DNA from 2 places in the Streptomyces sp. NPDC048825 genome. Region 2 is predicted to be linked to the other one. Evidence: riboswitches for the same ligand, from Rfam matches in the RefSeq annotation. Region 2 holds a riboswitch; the other holds the start of a gene.
What was found. Region 2 has a riboswitch for S-adenosylmethionine ahead of ACGFNK_RS11690 (aminotransferase class V-fold PLP-dependent enzyme). Riboswitches for the same ligand answer to the same signal wherever they lie in the genome.

Region 1 (7,833 bases), on a different contig from region 2:
GTCGTGCCGTCACCGGCAACGTCGTCCGTCTTCTTCGCGACTTCCTTGACCAGCTCGGCGCCGATCTTCTCGTACGGGTCCTCGAGTTCGATCTCCTTGGCGATGGAAACACCATCGTTGGTGATCGTGGGGGCGCCCCACTTCTTCTCGAGGACGACGTTGCGGCCCTTGGGGCCGAGGGTGACCTTGACGGCGTCGGCGAGCTGGTTCATCCCGCGCTCGAGGCCGCGCCGCGCCTCCTCGTCGAACGCGATGATCTTGGCCATGTGAAGTGGTCCTCCCGGACTGGGGTGGATTGCTCCGGACCGCGCTGGCGCCCGCGACGGACGGCCTGCCTGCCTCGTGGTTCCTTGCCCCACTTGGCCTGCGGGCCTCACCGACCCGGTCCTCGTTGTCACTCTCACCTTCAGAGTGCTAACGCCAATGATTAGCACTCGGGGTGGTCGAGTGCAAGCGGCTACCACAGTGCGGGCGGGGTGCCGACAGGCATGCCGAAGGGCCCGTACCCCTTGAGGTACGAGCCCTTCGGAAGAAGAACGTGTCGCTGCAGATCAGTCGGCGCGTGCTTCAGCCGGTCGCCAGTCGGACCATGTCCGCCTGCGGCCCCTTCTGGCCCTGCGAGATCTCAAAATCGACCCGCTGACCTTCCTCCAGGGTGCGGTAGCCGTCCATCTGAATCGCGCTGTAGTGGACGAATACATCCGCACCACCGTCGACCGCGATGAAGCCGTACCCCTTCTCCGCGTTGAACCACTTGACGGTGCCCTGAGCCATGCCTAACTCCCCTATTACTGGCCCTTGCACAGATCCACACTTCGCGGATCCGGGTCAGACCTCACCCCCCAACGGTTGGGGGTGTGCGCCGGAACGCGTCGACCGCGGCTGAATGTATCTGCCCAACTGCCGTCTGCAACAGGTCAATCGGACGAGAAATCTGGGCATGGCCGATCCGGAATGTACGGAGAATTCACCCTAGAGGGGGGCAAGTCGGGCTCCACAAAAGGAGCAAAAGACGCAAAAGACCCGCACACTTTGGCTACTTCTCATCGGGTATCCGACAGGAATGCACATGCATTCGGCCCGGAGGAGCACCAAGTTCCCCAACTGTACCGCGCTCAACCATACAGAATTGCCCCCTCCGTTTAACTCACGGAGGGGGCAATTCGATGAACTCTGAGTGACCTGCATTACCGACGGTAACGATCAGCCTCCGGCACTGTACCGGATGGTCAGCCTCCGGCGACGGCCGGAATGATCGAGACGCCGGCCCCGTCGGGCGTCGCCGTCTCCAGCCCCTGCTCGAACCGCACATCGTCGTCGTTCACGTACACGTTGACGAACCGGCGCAGCTTGCCCTGATCGTCCAGGACACGCGCAGCGATACCTGTGTGGTTCTTCTCCAGGTCGGCGATGACCTCGGCGAGGGTCGCCCCTTCAGCGGCGACCTCGGCCTGACCGCCGGTGTAGGTGCGAAGGATGGTGGGGATGCGAACGTTGACGCTCATGGGGTTATGACCTCCGGTCAGGTATGGAGCGCCCCGCCAGGGGCGCGGGGCAGTGACGTTTGCGGCTCCGCCGCGATGGGGGTCCCCCGCTCGAGCGAAGTCGAGAGTGGGGGAGCGACCAGCCCCCACCGGCCTGCAGCTTGAATACAGCCCTTCCCGCGAAGCGCTACGCGAGGCCGGCCTCTCGGAACGAGTCGAGGCTGGGTCGGATCGTGGCGGTGAGCCCGGTCCCGGCCACCGCATCCAACGTCTTGAGACCGTCACCCGTGTTCAGGACGACAGTCGTGAGGCTCGGATCCAGCACACCGTTCTCGATCAGCTTGCGCGCAACCCCCACCGTCACACCACCGGCGGTCTCCGCGAAGATCCCCTCGGTCCGCGCCAGCAACTTGATCGCGTCCACGATCTGCTCATCGTTGACGTCCTCGACCGCGCCACCCGTACGCCGCGCGATGTCCAGCACGTACGGACCATCGGCGGGGTTACCGATCGCGAGGGACTTCGCGATCGTGTTCGGCTTCTGCGGCCGTACGACGTCATGGCCCGCCTTGTAGGCGACGGACACCGGCGAGCACCCCTCGGCCTGGGCGCCGAAGATCTTGTACGGCTTGTCCTCCACGAGCCCGAGCTTGATGAGCTCCTGCAGACCCTTGTCGATCTTCGTGAGCTGCGAGCCGGAGGCGATGGGCACCACCAGCTGGTCGGGGAGCTGCCAGCCGAGCTGCTCGCAGATCTCGTACGCGAGGGTCTTGGAGCCCTCGGCGTAGTACGGGCGCAGGTTGACGTTGACGAAGCCCCAGCCCTCGCCGGCCGGGTCGCCGATCAGCTCGGAGCAGAAGCGGTTCACGTCGTCGTAGTTGCCCTCGATGCCGACGAGCTCGCCGCCGTACACCGCGGCCATGACGACCTTGCCCTGCTCCAGGTCGTGCGGGATGAACACGCAGGAACGGAAGCCGGCGCGGGCGGCGGCGGCGCCGACGGCACCGGCGAGGTTGCCCGTCGAGGAGCAGGAGAGGGTCGTGAAGCCGAAGGCGCGGGCGGCCTCCAGGGCCTGGGCGACGACGCGGTCCTTGAAGGAGTGCGTCGGGTTGCCGGAGTCGTCCTTCACGAAGAGCTTGCCGGGCTCGACGCCCAGCTCGCGCGCGAGGTTGTCGGCCTTGACCAGCTCGGTCCAGCCGGGATTGATGTTCGGCTTGGTGGCCACGTCCGCGGGGACGGGCAGGAGAGGCGCGTACCGCCAGATGTTCGCGGGGCCCGCCTCGATGCGCTTACGGAGTTCCTCGGTGTCGTACGCCGAGAAGTCGTACGCGATCTCCAGCGGGCCGAAACACTCCTCGCAGGCGAAGACGGGGCCGAGCGGGACGCGGTGCCTGCATTCGCGGCAGGAGAGCGCGGCGGCGGGGCCGAGGTCTACGGAGGGGGTGTCCACGGAGTTCGTGGGGGCCGCCGAGTCGGCGGAGGTTTCAGTGTTCGTGGTGCTTGCAACTGTCTGCGCAACCATGTGAGGCGAGGCCCTTTCCTCATCTTCCTCACGACGCATCTCGCCGTGAGACGGATTTGGCACCTTCACTAGCCGGGAGCCTCGCGGAATCGATCATCTTCGATCGGTACGAGAACCGGCTGGAGGGTTGCCGGGGCTTCAACGGGCCGTATCCCTCTGCCCCTCTGGATGAGCGCTATTCGGTTGTGTGTATGTGGTTGTCGGCTCAACGACCCGCGACATGCGATGGTCATCAGCGTTGTTCAAGACTGTAACCGAAGGCCTGGATCGTGGTGAGACCAGTCCGAACCGCGAGATGACAGTCACACGAGCTGCTGCCCCAGCGGGCACTCGCGAACCCGGTCCAATGTCAAGGGAGAGCCGCACGTGCTGGAAGACGTCGAGCGCTGGCTGAACACGCGCTCCTGGTCCGTTGGCGACCGCCCGCTGAAGAAGCTCATCGCCGCGAAGCGCGCGGCCAACTCCACGGTGAGCGTCGTACTGCCCGCGCTCAACGAGGAGGAGACCGTCGGCGAGATCGTCGCCGTGATCCGCCGTGAGCTGATGACCAAGAAGGTCCCCCTCGTCGACGAGATCGTCGTGATCGACTCGGGCTCGACGGACCGTACCTCCGAGGTCGCCGCCGACGCGGGGGCCCGGGTCGTGCACCGGGACGAGATACTCCCTCGCATACCGGCCGTCCCCGGCAAGGGCGAGGTCCTGTGGCGCTCGCTGCTGGTCACGAGCGGGGACATCGTCGCCTTCGTCGACGCGGACCTGAAGGAGTTCTCCGCGGACTTCGTCTCGGGGATCGTCGGTCCGCTGCTCACCGATCCGGGCGTGGACCTCGTCAAGGCGATGTACGACCGCCCGCTGAACCTGCCGGGCGAGCCCACCTCCGGCAGGACCGCCGCAGGTCAGGGCGGCCGCGTCACGGAACTGATGGCCCGCCCGATCCTGAACATGCACTGGCCGCAACTGGCCGGCTTCGTGCAGCCGCTCGGCGGGGAGTACGCGGCCCGCCGCTCCCTCCTCGAACAGCTGCCCTTCCCCGTCGGATACGGCGTCGAGCTGGGCATGCTGGTCGACGCCCTGCACCTGGTGGGCCTGGACGCCCTCGCCCAGGTGGACGTAGGCGTCCGCAAGCACCGCCACCAGGACGGCCAGGCCCTGGGCCGCATGGCCGCCGCGATCTACCGCACGGCCCAGCTCCGCCTGGCCCGCGGGCATCTGGTCCGGCCGCGGATCACACAGTTCGAACGCGTGGAGACCGGCTTCGCGCCACATACGTACTCCGTGGACACAGAGGAACGCCCTCCGATGGCGGAGATCGAGGAGTACGCGGAACGAAAGGCGGCGTAGGCGAACGCGCCCCTGAAAGAGGGCCGCAGGCCCTTCTTTCAGGGGCGCGGGGAACTGCGCGACCAGCCACAACTCACCCGCAGCCGCCACACGACACCCCGTCCCGAGCTCTTAGGCACCCTGCGGAACCCAGCGGCGCGCTCCCGCTGAGGCGTACGTTTGAGCGAAGCCCCACTGGGCTAAGTTGAGCCCTATGGCATCAACGCAAGCCCAGATCCTCGTCGCCTCCAACAGAGGCCCGGTCTCGTACGCCCTGGACGAGACCGGGACGCTCAAAGCCAAGCGCGGCGGCGGCGGCCTGGTCTCCGGTCTCTCCGCGATCGGCCCGGAGGCCGGCGCGTTGTGGGTGTGCTCGGCCCTGGGCGACGGCGACCGCGAGGCCGTACGCCGCGGCGTCGGCGAAGAGGGCGTACGGATGCTGGACATCCCGGCCGACGTGCACGAGGACGCGTACAACGGCATCGCGAACTCGGTGCTGTGGTTCGTGAGCCACATGCTGTACCAGACGCCACTGGAGCCGGCCTTCGACGCGGAGTTCCGCAGGCAGTGGGCGTCCTTCGAGACGTACAACCGGGCCTTCGCGGAGGCCCTGGCCGAGGAGGCGGCACAGGGCGCGGCCGTGCTCGTGCAGGACTACCACCTGACGCTGGCCCCCCGCATGCTGCGCGAACTGCGCCCCGACCTGCGGATCGGGCACTTCTCTCACACACCGTGGGCTCCGCCGGAGTACTTCCGGCTGCTGCCCGACGACATCGCCGCGCAGTTGCTCGGCGGGATCCTGGGCGCCGACCGGGCCGCGTTCCTGACCCAGCGGTGGGCGGACGCGTTCACCGACTGCTGTCATGCCGTGCTGGGGCCCGGCATTCCGTCGGGTACGCGGATCGGTGTGCACGGGCTCGGTGCGGACGCGGACTTCCTGCGGAAGCGGTCGCATGAGGCCGACGTGGACGAGCGCATGGTTTCGCTGCGCGAGCAGATCGGCGAGGGCCGCAAGGCGATCGTGCGGGTGGACCGGACGGAGCTGTCGAAGAACATCGTTCGGGGGCTGCTGGCGTACCGGCAGTTGCTGGAGGACCAGCCGTCGTGGCGCGAGCGCGTCGTGCACGTGGCCCTCGCGTATCCCTCGCGGCAGGACCTGGCCGTGTACCGCGACTACATGACCGAGGTGCAACGGCTCGCGGACGAGATCAACTCCCAGTACGGGACGCCTGGCTGGACCCCGGTCGTGCTCCACCTGAAGGACGACTTCGCCCGCTCGCTCGCCGCGTACCGGCTGGCCGACGTGGCCCTCGTCAACCCGATCCGCGACGGGATGAACCTCGTCGCCAAGGAGGTGCCGGTCGTCTCCGACGCGGGGTGCGCGCTGGTGCTCTCGCGGGAGGCGGGGGCGTACGAGGAGCTGGGCGAGGACGCGATCGTGGTGAACCCGTACGACGTTTCGGGCACCGCCCGCGCCCTGCACGAAGCGTTGTCGATGCCGCTGGACGAGCGGGCGCAGCGCACCAAGCGGCTGGCCGCCGCGGCTACTGCGCTTCCACCGGCCCAGTGGTTCCTGGACCAGCTGGACGCGCTGCGCGCTGCGAGTTAGCTCCGCTGGTTTTGCGGGGTGCCCAGTAGCTCGGGGCTCGATGCCGTGTGGCGGGTGCGGGTTTGTTGTGGCTGGTCGCTCCCCCACTCTCGACTTCGCTCGAGCGGGGGGACCCCCATCGCGGCGGAGCCGCACATCGATACAGCCCCGCGCCCCTGGAAAAGCGGGCCTGCGGCCTGTTTTCAGGGGCGGGGCTGCTTCAGCTGCGTTGCCAGTGATGCCAGGAGGTGTACGACACCTGTCGGGCCGTCCACCACCAGGTCCGCGCGCTTCTGCAGTTCCGTCACCTCGGTGCTGCCGCTGCAGACCAGCAAGCCGGGTACGCCCTCGGAGCGCAGCTTCTCGACCGCGGCGAACGCCGGGAGATCCCCCAGGTCATCGCCCGCGTATGCCACCGCCCCAGCGCCGATCTCTCGTACGTACTCGCTGAGCGCTACGCCCTTGTCCATGCCCGGCGGGCGCAGCTCCAGGACCAGGCGGCCCGGTTCGACGACCAGGCCGTGGCGGGTGGCGAGGTCGGTGAGGGGTTCGCGCAGGGCGTCGAAGGCGGCCTGTGGGTCCGAGGCGCGGCGGGTGTGGACGGCGACGGCGCGGCCCTTCTCCTCGATCCAGGTGCCCTGCCAGGCGCCGGAACGGTCGAGGACGCCGGGCAGTTCGGCGCGGACGGCGGCGACGCCGGGGTGGGGCGGGGGCGCCGTGACGGTGCCGGTGACCGCGTCCCAGCGTTCGGCGCCGTAGTGGCCGAGGACGACCAGGTGTTCAAGGCCGGGTACGTCCGCGAAGCCGCCGTGGCGGACCGCGACATCGGCCGGGCGGCCGGTGACGACGGCGACGGAGGCGACCTTCGGGGCGAGGGCGGCGAGCGCCGGGACCGCGTCGGGGTGGGCGCGGGCCTGCTCGGGGTCGGGGACGATCGGGGCGAGGGTGCCGTCGAAGTCGAAGGCGAGTACGGCCCGTTCGGGTCGCGCGAGGATGGCGTCGAGGCCGTCACGTCCGGCCGGCGTCGCAGGAGTCGGCAATGGCGTCGGGGTCTTTGAGGGGTCCGCTTGGCTGCCCATACGGCGACCCTATCCGTCAGCGATCTGTCAGCGCTCGGCCCGGCGAGCGTCCCGTATTCGACGCAGCCGGTTCACGGTCACCGGGTCATGGGCCAGAGCACGCGGCGCATCAAGCAGGGCATTCAGCAGCTGGTAGTACCGAACCGGCCCCATCCCCAACTCCTCCCGTATGGCCCGCTCCTTGGCCCCGGGCGAAGCCCAGCCACGCCGCTCCAATGCGAGTACGTCACGCTCCAGCGGGGTGAGCTCTTCTGCCATGCCCGCACGGTACCCGTGCCCGGAGGGGGCCGCAGGCCCCGATGGAGGCCGGAGGCCTCCTAGGGGCGCGGGCTGTATCGATTTGCGGCTCCGCCGCGATGGGGGTCCCCCCGCTCGAGCGAAGTCGAGAGTGGGGGAGCGACCAGCCGCAACGCACCCGCAGCCACCACACGACATCGAACCCCGAGCTATTAGGCACCCTGCGCAACCAGCGGAACTACTCCGCGCCCTCGGCCGCCGAAGCCGACCGCTGCAGCGACCCGAGAACCGCAGCAGGCCGCGCATTCGGCCCCACCGCCTTGCCGATCTGCTGCTTGATATCGGCGCTGACCTGCGCCCAGGACGTCTTGGCTACGGGATACAGCTCGGCGTTCTCAAGCTCGGACAGGAACGGGTCGAGATCCTTGTCGTTCTTGTCCTCGGCCATCGCCTCTGAGGCGGAGGTGGTCACGGGCAGCAAGTCGTACTCGTGGGAGAACTCGAGCACGTTCTTCTCGCTGTAGACGAAGTCGAGGAACTCACCGATCTCCTCGCCGTTGCCGTTCTCCTTGAACGCCATCATCCAGTCGGCGACACCCATCG
Region 2 (7,833 bases):
TGGGCACCTGCTACACACCGGTCCGTAGCCCCTTCCCTGACCCATCCGAGCAGCGCACACCGGGCAGACACTCCGAACGGCACCCCCCGGGGTGAGGGCGGGATAAGCGACCGACATAATGTCGGTCGTGGCGACAGCAACGACAGTAGAAACCGGGCACGCGCACCCGTCGGTCAATCGGCCGAACCTCACCAGCGTCGGAACCATCATCTGGCTGAGTTCCGAGCTGATGTTCTTCGCGGCCCTCTTCGCGATGTACTTCACCCTGCGATCGGTGACCGGTCCGGATCACTGGAAGGAGATGGCGGACACCCTCAACTTCCCGTTCTCGGCGGCCAACACCACGATCCTGGTGCTCTCCTCCCTCACCTGCCAGCTCGGCGTTTTCGCCGCCGAGCGCGGGGATGTGAAGAAGCTCCGGATGTGGTTCATCGTCACCTTCATCATGGGTGCGATCTTCATCGGCGGTCAGGTCTTCGAGTACACGGAGCTGGTCAAGCACGAGGGCCTCTCGCTCTCGTCGGACCCGTACGGCTCGGTGTTCTACCTGACGACCGGCTTCCATGGCCTGCACGTGACGGGTGGTCTCATCGCCTTCCTGCTGGTCCTGGGGCGTACGTACGCGGCCCACAGGTTCACGCACGAGCAGGCGACCGCCGCCATCGTCGTGTCCTACTACTGGCACTTCGTCGATGTCGTCTGGATCGGCCTCTTCGCCACGATCTACATGATCAAGTAGCCGGGCCCGCTCCCGAGCGCCCCACAGGCGCACATCCCAGAAGCATCGACGCAGAAGATCCTGACACCGGGGTAATCCGTGAAAAAGCTCTCCGCACGACGACGCCATCCGCTGGCGGCGGTCGTCGTCCTACTCATCGCGCTGGCGGCCACCGGGGGGATCTACACCCTGGTCGCGCCCCCGGACAAGGCCGTGGCCGATGAGACCGCCCAGACCCTCACCATCGAGGAGGGCCAGAAGCTCTACGCCGTCGGCTGCGCCAGTTGCCACGGCACCGGCGGTAAGGGCACCACCGACGGTCCGAGCCTGGTGGGTGTGGGCGCCGCTGCCGTGGACTTCCAGGTCGCGACCGGCCGTATGCCGGCGCAGCAGCCCGGCGCTCAGGTGCCGCAGAAGAAGAACATCTACTCGCAGGCCGAGATCGACCAGCTCGCGGCGTACATCGCCTCGCTGGGTGCCGGTCCCTCCGTGCCGACCGAGAACCAGTACAACCCGGAGGGCGCGGACATCGCCAAGGGCGGTGAGCTCTTCCGTACCAACTGCGCGCAGTGCCACAACTTCACCGGCAAGGGCGGCGCGTTGACTAACGGCAAGTACGCCCCGACGCTGGAAGACGTCGATCCGAAGCACATCTACGAGGCCATGCAGACCGGCCCGCAGAACATGCCGTCCTTCCCCGACACCACGCTGACGGAGAAGAACAAGAAGGACATCATCGCGTACCTGGACGAGGTCAACAGCGACAAGTCGGAGAGCCCCGGCGGACTGGAGCTGGGCGGCCTCGGGCCGGTCAGCGAGGGCCTGTTCGGCTGGGTCTTCGGTCTCGGTGGACTGATCGCCGTCGCCGTGTGGGTCGCCGCCCGGACCGCAAAGGCCAAGAAGTCATGAGTAGCCAAGAAACTCCAGAAGAGAACCTGCCCGCTGAGCAGGCCGCCGACAACGGCGGGGTAGCCGTCGCCGACGAGAAGCACCCGTTTGCGGATCCGGGGCTGCCGCCCCACGAGCACCGCATCCAGGACATCGACGAGCGGGCCGCCAAGCGGTCCGAGCGTACGGTCGCCCTCCTGTTCACGCTGTCGATGCTGTCCACCGTCGCCTTCATCGCCGCGTTCGTGGCGATCCCGGTGGACAAGTCGATCTACGTCTGGCCGCTCGGCCACATCAGCGCGCTGAACTTCGCGCTGGGCATGACCCTCGGCAGCGCGCTGTTCTGCATCGGTGCGGGCGCGGTCCACTGGGCCCGCACGCTGATGTCCGACGTGGAACTCGTCGACGAGCGGCACGCGATCGAGGCCACGCCCGAGGTCAAGGCCAAGGTCATGGAGGACTTCCGGCAGGGTGCCAAGGACTCCGGGCTCGGCCGCCGCAAGCTGATCCGCAACACGATGCTCGGCGCGCTGACCCTGTTCCCGCTGTCCGCCATCGTCCTGCTGCGCGACCTCGGTCCGCTGCCGGAGGACAAGCTGCGGCACACGCTGTGGGCCAAGGGCAAGCTGCTCGTCAACATGAACACGAACGAGCCGCTGCGTCCCTCCGACGTCGCGGTCGGTTCACTGACCTTCGCCAAGCCCGAGGGCCTGGAGGAGCACGACCACGATTTCCAGACCGAGATCGCCAAGGCGGCCCTGATGATCGTCCGGCTGCAGCCGGACGACATCAAGGACAAGCGCGAGCTCGAGTGGTCCCACGAGGGCATCGTGGCGTACTCGAAGATCTGCACCCACGTCGGCTGCCCGATCTCCCTGTACGAGCAGCAGACGCACCACGTCCTCTGCCCCTGTCACCAGTCCACCTTCGACCTCTCCGACGGTGCCCGAGTGATCTTCGGCCCCGCTGGTCACGCCCTTCCGCAGCTGCGGATCGCCGTGAACGACGAGGGCTACCTCGAGGCGCTCGGCGACTTCGAAGAGCCCGTCGGTCCTGCTTTCTGGGAGCGCGGATGAGCACTTCAAATGACGAGCGCCGCAAGGCACCCGCGGGCGAGCGGGTCGCCGACTGGGCTGATGGCCGCCTCGGCATCTACGGCCTGGCCAAGGCCAACATGCGCAAGATCTTCCCGGACCACTGGTCCTTCATGCTGGGTGAGATCTGCCTCTACAGCTTCATCATCATCATCCTCACGGGTGTGTATCTGACGCTGTTCTTCCACCCGTCGATGAACGAGATCGAGTACCACGGCAGTTATGTGCCGATGCAGGGCCAGCTGATGTCGGAGGCGTACGCCTCCACGCTGGACATCAGCTTCGACGTCCGCGGCGGTCTGCTGATCCGGCAGATCCACCACTGGGCGGCGATCGTCTTCCTGGCCGGCATGTTCGTGCACATGATGCGCGTCTTCTTCACCGGCGCCTTCCGCAAGCCGCGTGAGATCAACTGGATGTTCGGCTTCCTGCTGTTCGTACTGGGCATGTTCACCGGTTTCACCGGCTACTCGCTCCCGGACGACCTGCTCTCCGGCACCGGTGTCCGCTTCACGCAGGGCGCGATCCTGGCCACGCCGATCGTGGGCACGTACATCTCGATGTTCCTGTTCGGCGGGGAGTTCCCGGGCGGCGACTTCGTCGCGCGGTTCTACTCGATCCACATCCTGCTGTTGCCCGGCATCATGCTCGGGCTCGTGGTCGGCCACCTGATCCTGGTCTTCTACCACAAGCACACGCAGTTCGCGGGCGCCGGCCGCTCCGACAAGAACGTCGTCGGCATGCCGCTGCTGCCGGTCTACATGGCCAAGGCCGGAGGCTTCTTCTTCCTGGTCTTCGGGTTCATCTCCGCCCTCGCCGCGGTCGCGACCATCAACCCGATCTGGGTGCTGGGGCCGTATCGCGCGGACCAGGTGTCCACGGGCGCCCAGCCCGACTGGTACATGGGCTTCGCCGAGGGACTGATCCGCGCCATGCCCGGCTGGGAGATCAATTTCGCCGGCCATACGCTCGTCCTGGGCGTGTTCATCCCGCTGGTGATCTTCGGTCTCTTCCTCGGGATCATCGCGCTCTATCCGTTCATCGAGTCCTGGGTCACCGGGGACAAACGCGAGCACCACATCCTGGACCGGCCGCGCAACGCGCCGACCCGGACGGCCTTCGGTGTCGCGTGGATCACCGCGTACATGGTCATGCTGATCGGTGGTGGCAACGACATCGTCGCCACGCACTTCCATCTGTCGATCAACGCGGTCACCTGGTTCGTCCGCATCGGGTTCTTCGCCGGGCCGGTCATCGCGTTCATCGTCACCAAGCGGATCTGTCTCGGCCTCCAGCGCCGCGACAAGGACAAGGTGCTGCACGGCCGCGAGTCGGGCATCATCAAGCGCCTGCCGCACGGTGAGTTCATCGAGGTCCACGAGCCCCTCAGCCAGGAGCAGCTGCATGTGCTCACCGCGCACGAGCAGTACAAGCCGGCCGAGATCGGCCCGACGGTCGACGAGAACGGCGTCGAGCGCAAGGTGAAGGCTCCGCAGAAGCTGCGGTCCAAGCTGAGCAACGCGTACTACGGCGAGGACAGCCAGATTCCCAAGCCGACCGCCGACGAGTACCGGGAGATCACGAGCGGCCACGGCCACCACTGATCTCCGGTCGTTCGCCACGGTAAGAGCCCCGTCCATTGCCTGGACGGGGCTCTTTGCCGTCCCCGGGGCTGGATAGGGTGGGTGCCAACCTTTCGGGACGTACGACGACCAGGAGCGGCTGATGAACGCTGTGACCCCCGCTGGAGGCGACACCGCGGCGGGCCGTTCCTGGCCCGCGCTGCTGAACGGACTGCTGGACGGGCGTGATCTGAGCGCGGACGACACTGCCTGGGCGATGGACCTGATCATGCGCGGCGAGGCGACCGACGCCCAGATCGCCGGGTTCGCGGTGGCGCTGCGGGCCAAGGGGGAGACCGTCGGCGAGATCACCGGGTGCGTCCGGGCGATGTACGAGCACGCGAACGTGATCCAGGTGCCGGGGGAGACCGTCGACATCGTCGGTACCGGTGGGGACGGGGCCCGTACGGTCAACATCTCCACCATGTCCGCGATCGTCATCGCCGGGACCGGCGCGAAGGTCGTCAAGCACGGCAACCGAGCGGCGTCGTCGGCCTCCGGGGCCTCGGACGTACTGGAGAAGCTGGGCGTCAATCTGGAGCTGACGCCGAAGCGGGTCGCGGAGGTGGCCGAGGAAGCCGGGATCACTTTTTGTTTCGCCGCGAAGTTCCATCCGGCGATGCGGCACGTGGGCGCCGCGCGGGGGCAGCTGGGTATCCGGACGATCTTCAACTTCCTCGGGCCGCTGACGAATCCCGCCCGGGTGAAGGCGCAGGCCGTCGGAGTCGCCGACGCGCGGATGGCACCCATCATGGCCGGCGTGTTCGCCGAGCGTGGCAACTCGTCCCTGGTCTTCCGCGGCGACGACGGTCTCGACGAGCTGACGACCACGTCCACGTCGCGCGTCTGGGTGGTACAGGACGGAAAGGTCCACGAGGAGACGTTCGATCCGCGGGATGTGGGCATCGAGTTGGTGCCGGTGGAGGCGTTGCGAGGTGCTGACGCTTCGTACAACGCCGACGTGGCGCTGCGCTTGCTGAACGGGGAGACCGGGCCTGTGCGGGACGCTGTGCTGCTGAACTCGGCGGCGGCGCTGGTGGCGCTGACGCCGGGTTCCGGTCCGCTCGCGGACCAGCTTCGGGAGGGGATGGCCAAGGCGGGGGAGGCCATTGACTCCGGGGCGGCGAAGACGACGTTGGATCGGTGGGTGGCGGTCAGCAACGGGTAGCGCGCCTGGAGGGGTGGTGCGTTGGGGTTCGCGGGCGGCTGCGGGTTGAGTGTGGCTGGTCGCGCCCCGCGGCGGAGCCGCTGATGTCACAGCCCCGCGCCCCTGGGTTCGTTGGGGGTCGGGGCCGTGGGCCGGTGCGTCAGCCCGTCGCAGGGTGGGCATACGGCCCTTCGGCTTCCACAGGGTGCGGGTTTCCTGAGACAGAACCTACGCGACGGGCATACGACGCACCGGCCCACGTCCCCTCCCGCCGGTGGGCAAGTGCGGGCACGTCGGGGGCTGGTGAGCATGATGGCTGACGGCTCCGGGCGCGCCCCTTTTAGGGGCGCGGGGAACTGCGCGACCAGCCCCGAGGCACCCGCAGCCGCGACACAACTGTCACCCCCACCCCCTGGCGGGGGCCCGGGGCGCAGCCCCAGGGATGGGACGGGTAGGGGCGGCGGGGGCGAGAAACCCCGGTCCGGGCCCCCGGTCCGGGATCCGGACCCGAGTTGCGGGCGGACGATCAGACTGCGTATGTTCGTTGGCAGGTCATGAGTGACAGCCAAAAGGCCCCGGCCGGCTGTCCGGCAACCCTCCGTCCGTGGCGGGGTGCCCCGGGTGAAGACCAGGTCGTGGGCAGCAAGGCCTGCGACAAGCGCGGACCCCTCGCACAGACCAGGGGTCCTGGTCTTGAGGGAGTGTCATGTCTGTCTCCACCGCTGTCGCCGAGCAGTCCGTCGCCGAGCCGTTGCCCGTTCTGGGACGGGACGTCACCGTCCCGCTCGTCACCGGCGGCGAGGTCACGTACGCCGCACTCGACTACGCCGCCAGCGCCCCGGCCCTCCAGCGGGTCTGGGACGACGTGGCCGCGTACGCGCCGTACTACGGGAGCGTGCACCGCGGGGCCGGGTACCTGTCCCAGCTGTCCACCGACCTGTTCGAGAACGCCCGGAAGACCGTCGCCGAGTTCCTCGACTGCCGGGACGAGGACCAGGTCGTGTTCACCCGGTCCACCACCGACTCGCTGAACCTGCTCGCCGCCGCCCTCCCCGCCGACTGCCAGGTCTACGTCTTCGAGACCGAGCACCACGCCTCGCTGCTGCCATGGCGGGAGGCCCGCGTCACGTACCTCGACGCGCCCCGCACGCCCGCCCAGGCCGTCGCCACCCTGGAGCGCGCCCTCGCCGAACGCGACCCCGCAGGGCCGGCCCTCGTCTGCGTCACCGGTGCCTCGAACGTCACCGGCGAGCTGTGGCCCGTACGCGAACTGGCCGCCGCCGCGCATGCGCACGGTGCGCGGATCGTGCTCGACGCCGCGCAGTTGGCGCCCCATCACCCCGTCTCCGTACGGGAGTCGGACGTCGACTGGGTCGCCTTCTCGGGGCACAAGCTGTACGCGCCGTTCGGGGCGGGCGTGCTCGCCGGGCGTTCCGACTGGCTGCGCACGGCCGAGCCGTACCTCGCGGGTGGCGGTGCGAGCCGGAAGGTGTCGCGGCGCAGCGACGGGGGCGTGGACGTCGAGTGGCACGACAGCGCCGCGCGGCACGAGGCCGGGTCGCCCAACGTCATCGGCGCCTACGCCGTCGCCTCCGCCTGCAAGGCTCTCACCGAGGCGGGGTTCGACGCGCTTGTGGCCCGGGAGCAGTACCTGATCGACACTGTCCGGGCCGGGCTCGCCGAGGTTCCGGAGGTCCGCGTCCTGTCCCTCTTCGGGGACGACGCGGCCCGCGTCGGCGTCATCTCCTTCGTCGTCGAGGGGTGGAACAGCTCCCACTTCGCCGCCGCGCTCTCCGCCGAGTACGGCATCGGCGTGCGCGACGGGCTCTTCTGCGCCCACCCCCTCCTCCGTACCCTCCTCGGCAGCGATCCGCAGAGCCAGGGCGAGTGCGGCGCCCCCGAGGCCGCGCCCGGCGAGAAGTCCCTCAACGCCATTCGGGTCAGCTTTGGGGCGGGCACGCCCGACGAGCACGTGGAGCGGTTCGTCCGCGCCGTGAAGGAGCTCGTGAGCGAGGGCGCGCGCTGGAACTACCGCACGGTGGACGGGCGTTGCGTCCCGGCGGTGTGACCCCGCAGCGGGTGTCCCGCGCGTCCGTCCGGCCACTGCCCTGACGCGTATCCGGCGTATACGCTCCTTTTGGACGGCCGTTCGGATCGCACGACCGGACAGGGGGAGCACAGGGTGCTGCAGGTGTTGCGCGAGACGGATCCACGGCGGATCGGGCCGTACGAGGTCCTTGGCAGACTCGGTGCGGGTGGCATGGGCGAGGTCTATCTCGCCGAGTCGCCCGCCGGTCCGCGGCTGGCCGTGAAGGTGGTGCGCGGCGAGCACGCCGAGGACCGCATCTTCCGCGCCCGGTTCCG

Region 1: it holds a riboswitch for S-adenosylmethionine, as region 2 does, so the genes downstream of both, thrC (threonine synthase) here and ACGFNK_RS11690 (aminotransferase class V-fold PLP-dependent enzyme) in region 2, are expected to answer to the same signal.

Annotation. Positions count from the first base shown of each region.
Region 1 is NZ_JBICUR010000002.1:359,632-367,464, forward strand. It holds gene groL (chaperonin GroEL) at 1-266, opposite strand, end outside; gene ACGFNK_RS07000 (cold-shock protein) at 568-774, opposite strand; gene ACGFNK_RS07005 (MoaD/ThiS family protein) at 1,230-1,505, opposite strand; gene thrC (threonine synthase) at 1,672-3,006, opposite strand; SAM riboswitch class I at 3,023-3,181, opposite strand; gene ACGFNK_RS07015 (glucosyl-3-phosphoglycerate synthase) at 3,373-4,347, shown strand; gene ACGFNK_RS07020 (trehalose-6-phosphate synthase) at 4,541-5,935, shown strand; gene otsB (trehalose-phosphatase) at 6,118-6,993, opposite strand; gene ACGFNK_RS07030 (DUF3263 domain-containing protein) at 7,021-7,251, opposite strand; gene ACGFNK_RS07035 (ABC transporter substrate-binding protein) at 7,469-7,833, opposite strand, start outside.
Region 2 is NZ_JBICUR010000004.1:59,316-67,148, forward strand. It holds gene ACGFNK_RS11665 (heme-copper oxidase subunit III) at 119-739, shown strand; gene ACGFNK_RS11670 (c-type cytochrome) at 818-1,627, shown strand; gene ACGFNK_RS11675 (Rieske 2Fe-2S domain-containing protein) at 1,624-2,682, shown strand; gene ACGFNK_RS11680 (cytochrome bc complex cytochrome b subunit) at 2,679-4,304, shown strand; gene trpD (anthranilate phosphoribosyltransferase) at 4,426-5,490, shown strand; SAM riboswitch class IV at 6,020-6,136, shown strand; gene ACGFNK_RS11690 (aminotransferase class V-fold PLP-dependent enzyme) at 6,176-7,537, shown strand; gene ACGFNK_RS11695 (PQQ-binding-like beta-propeller repeat protein) at 7,652-7,833, shown strand, end outside.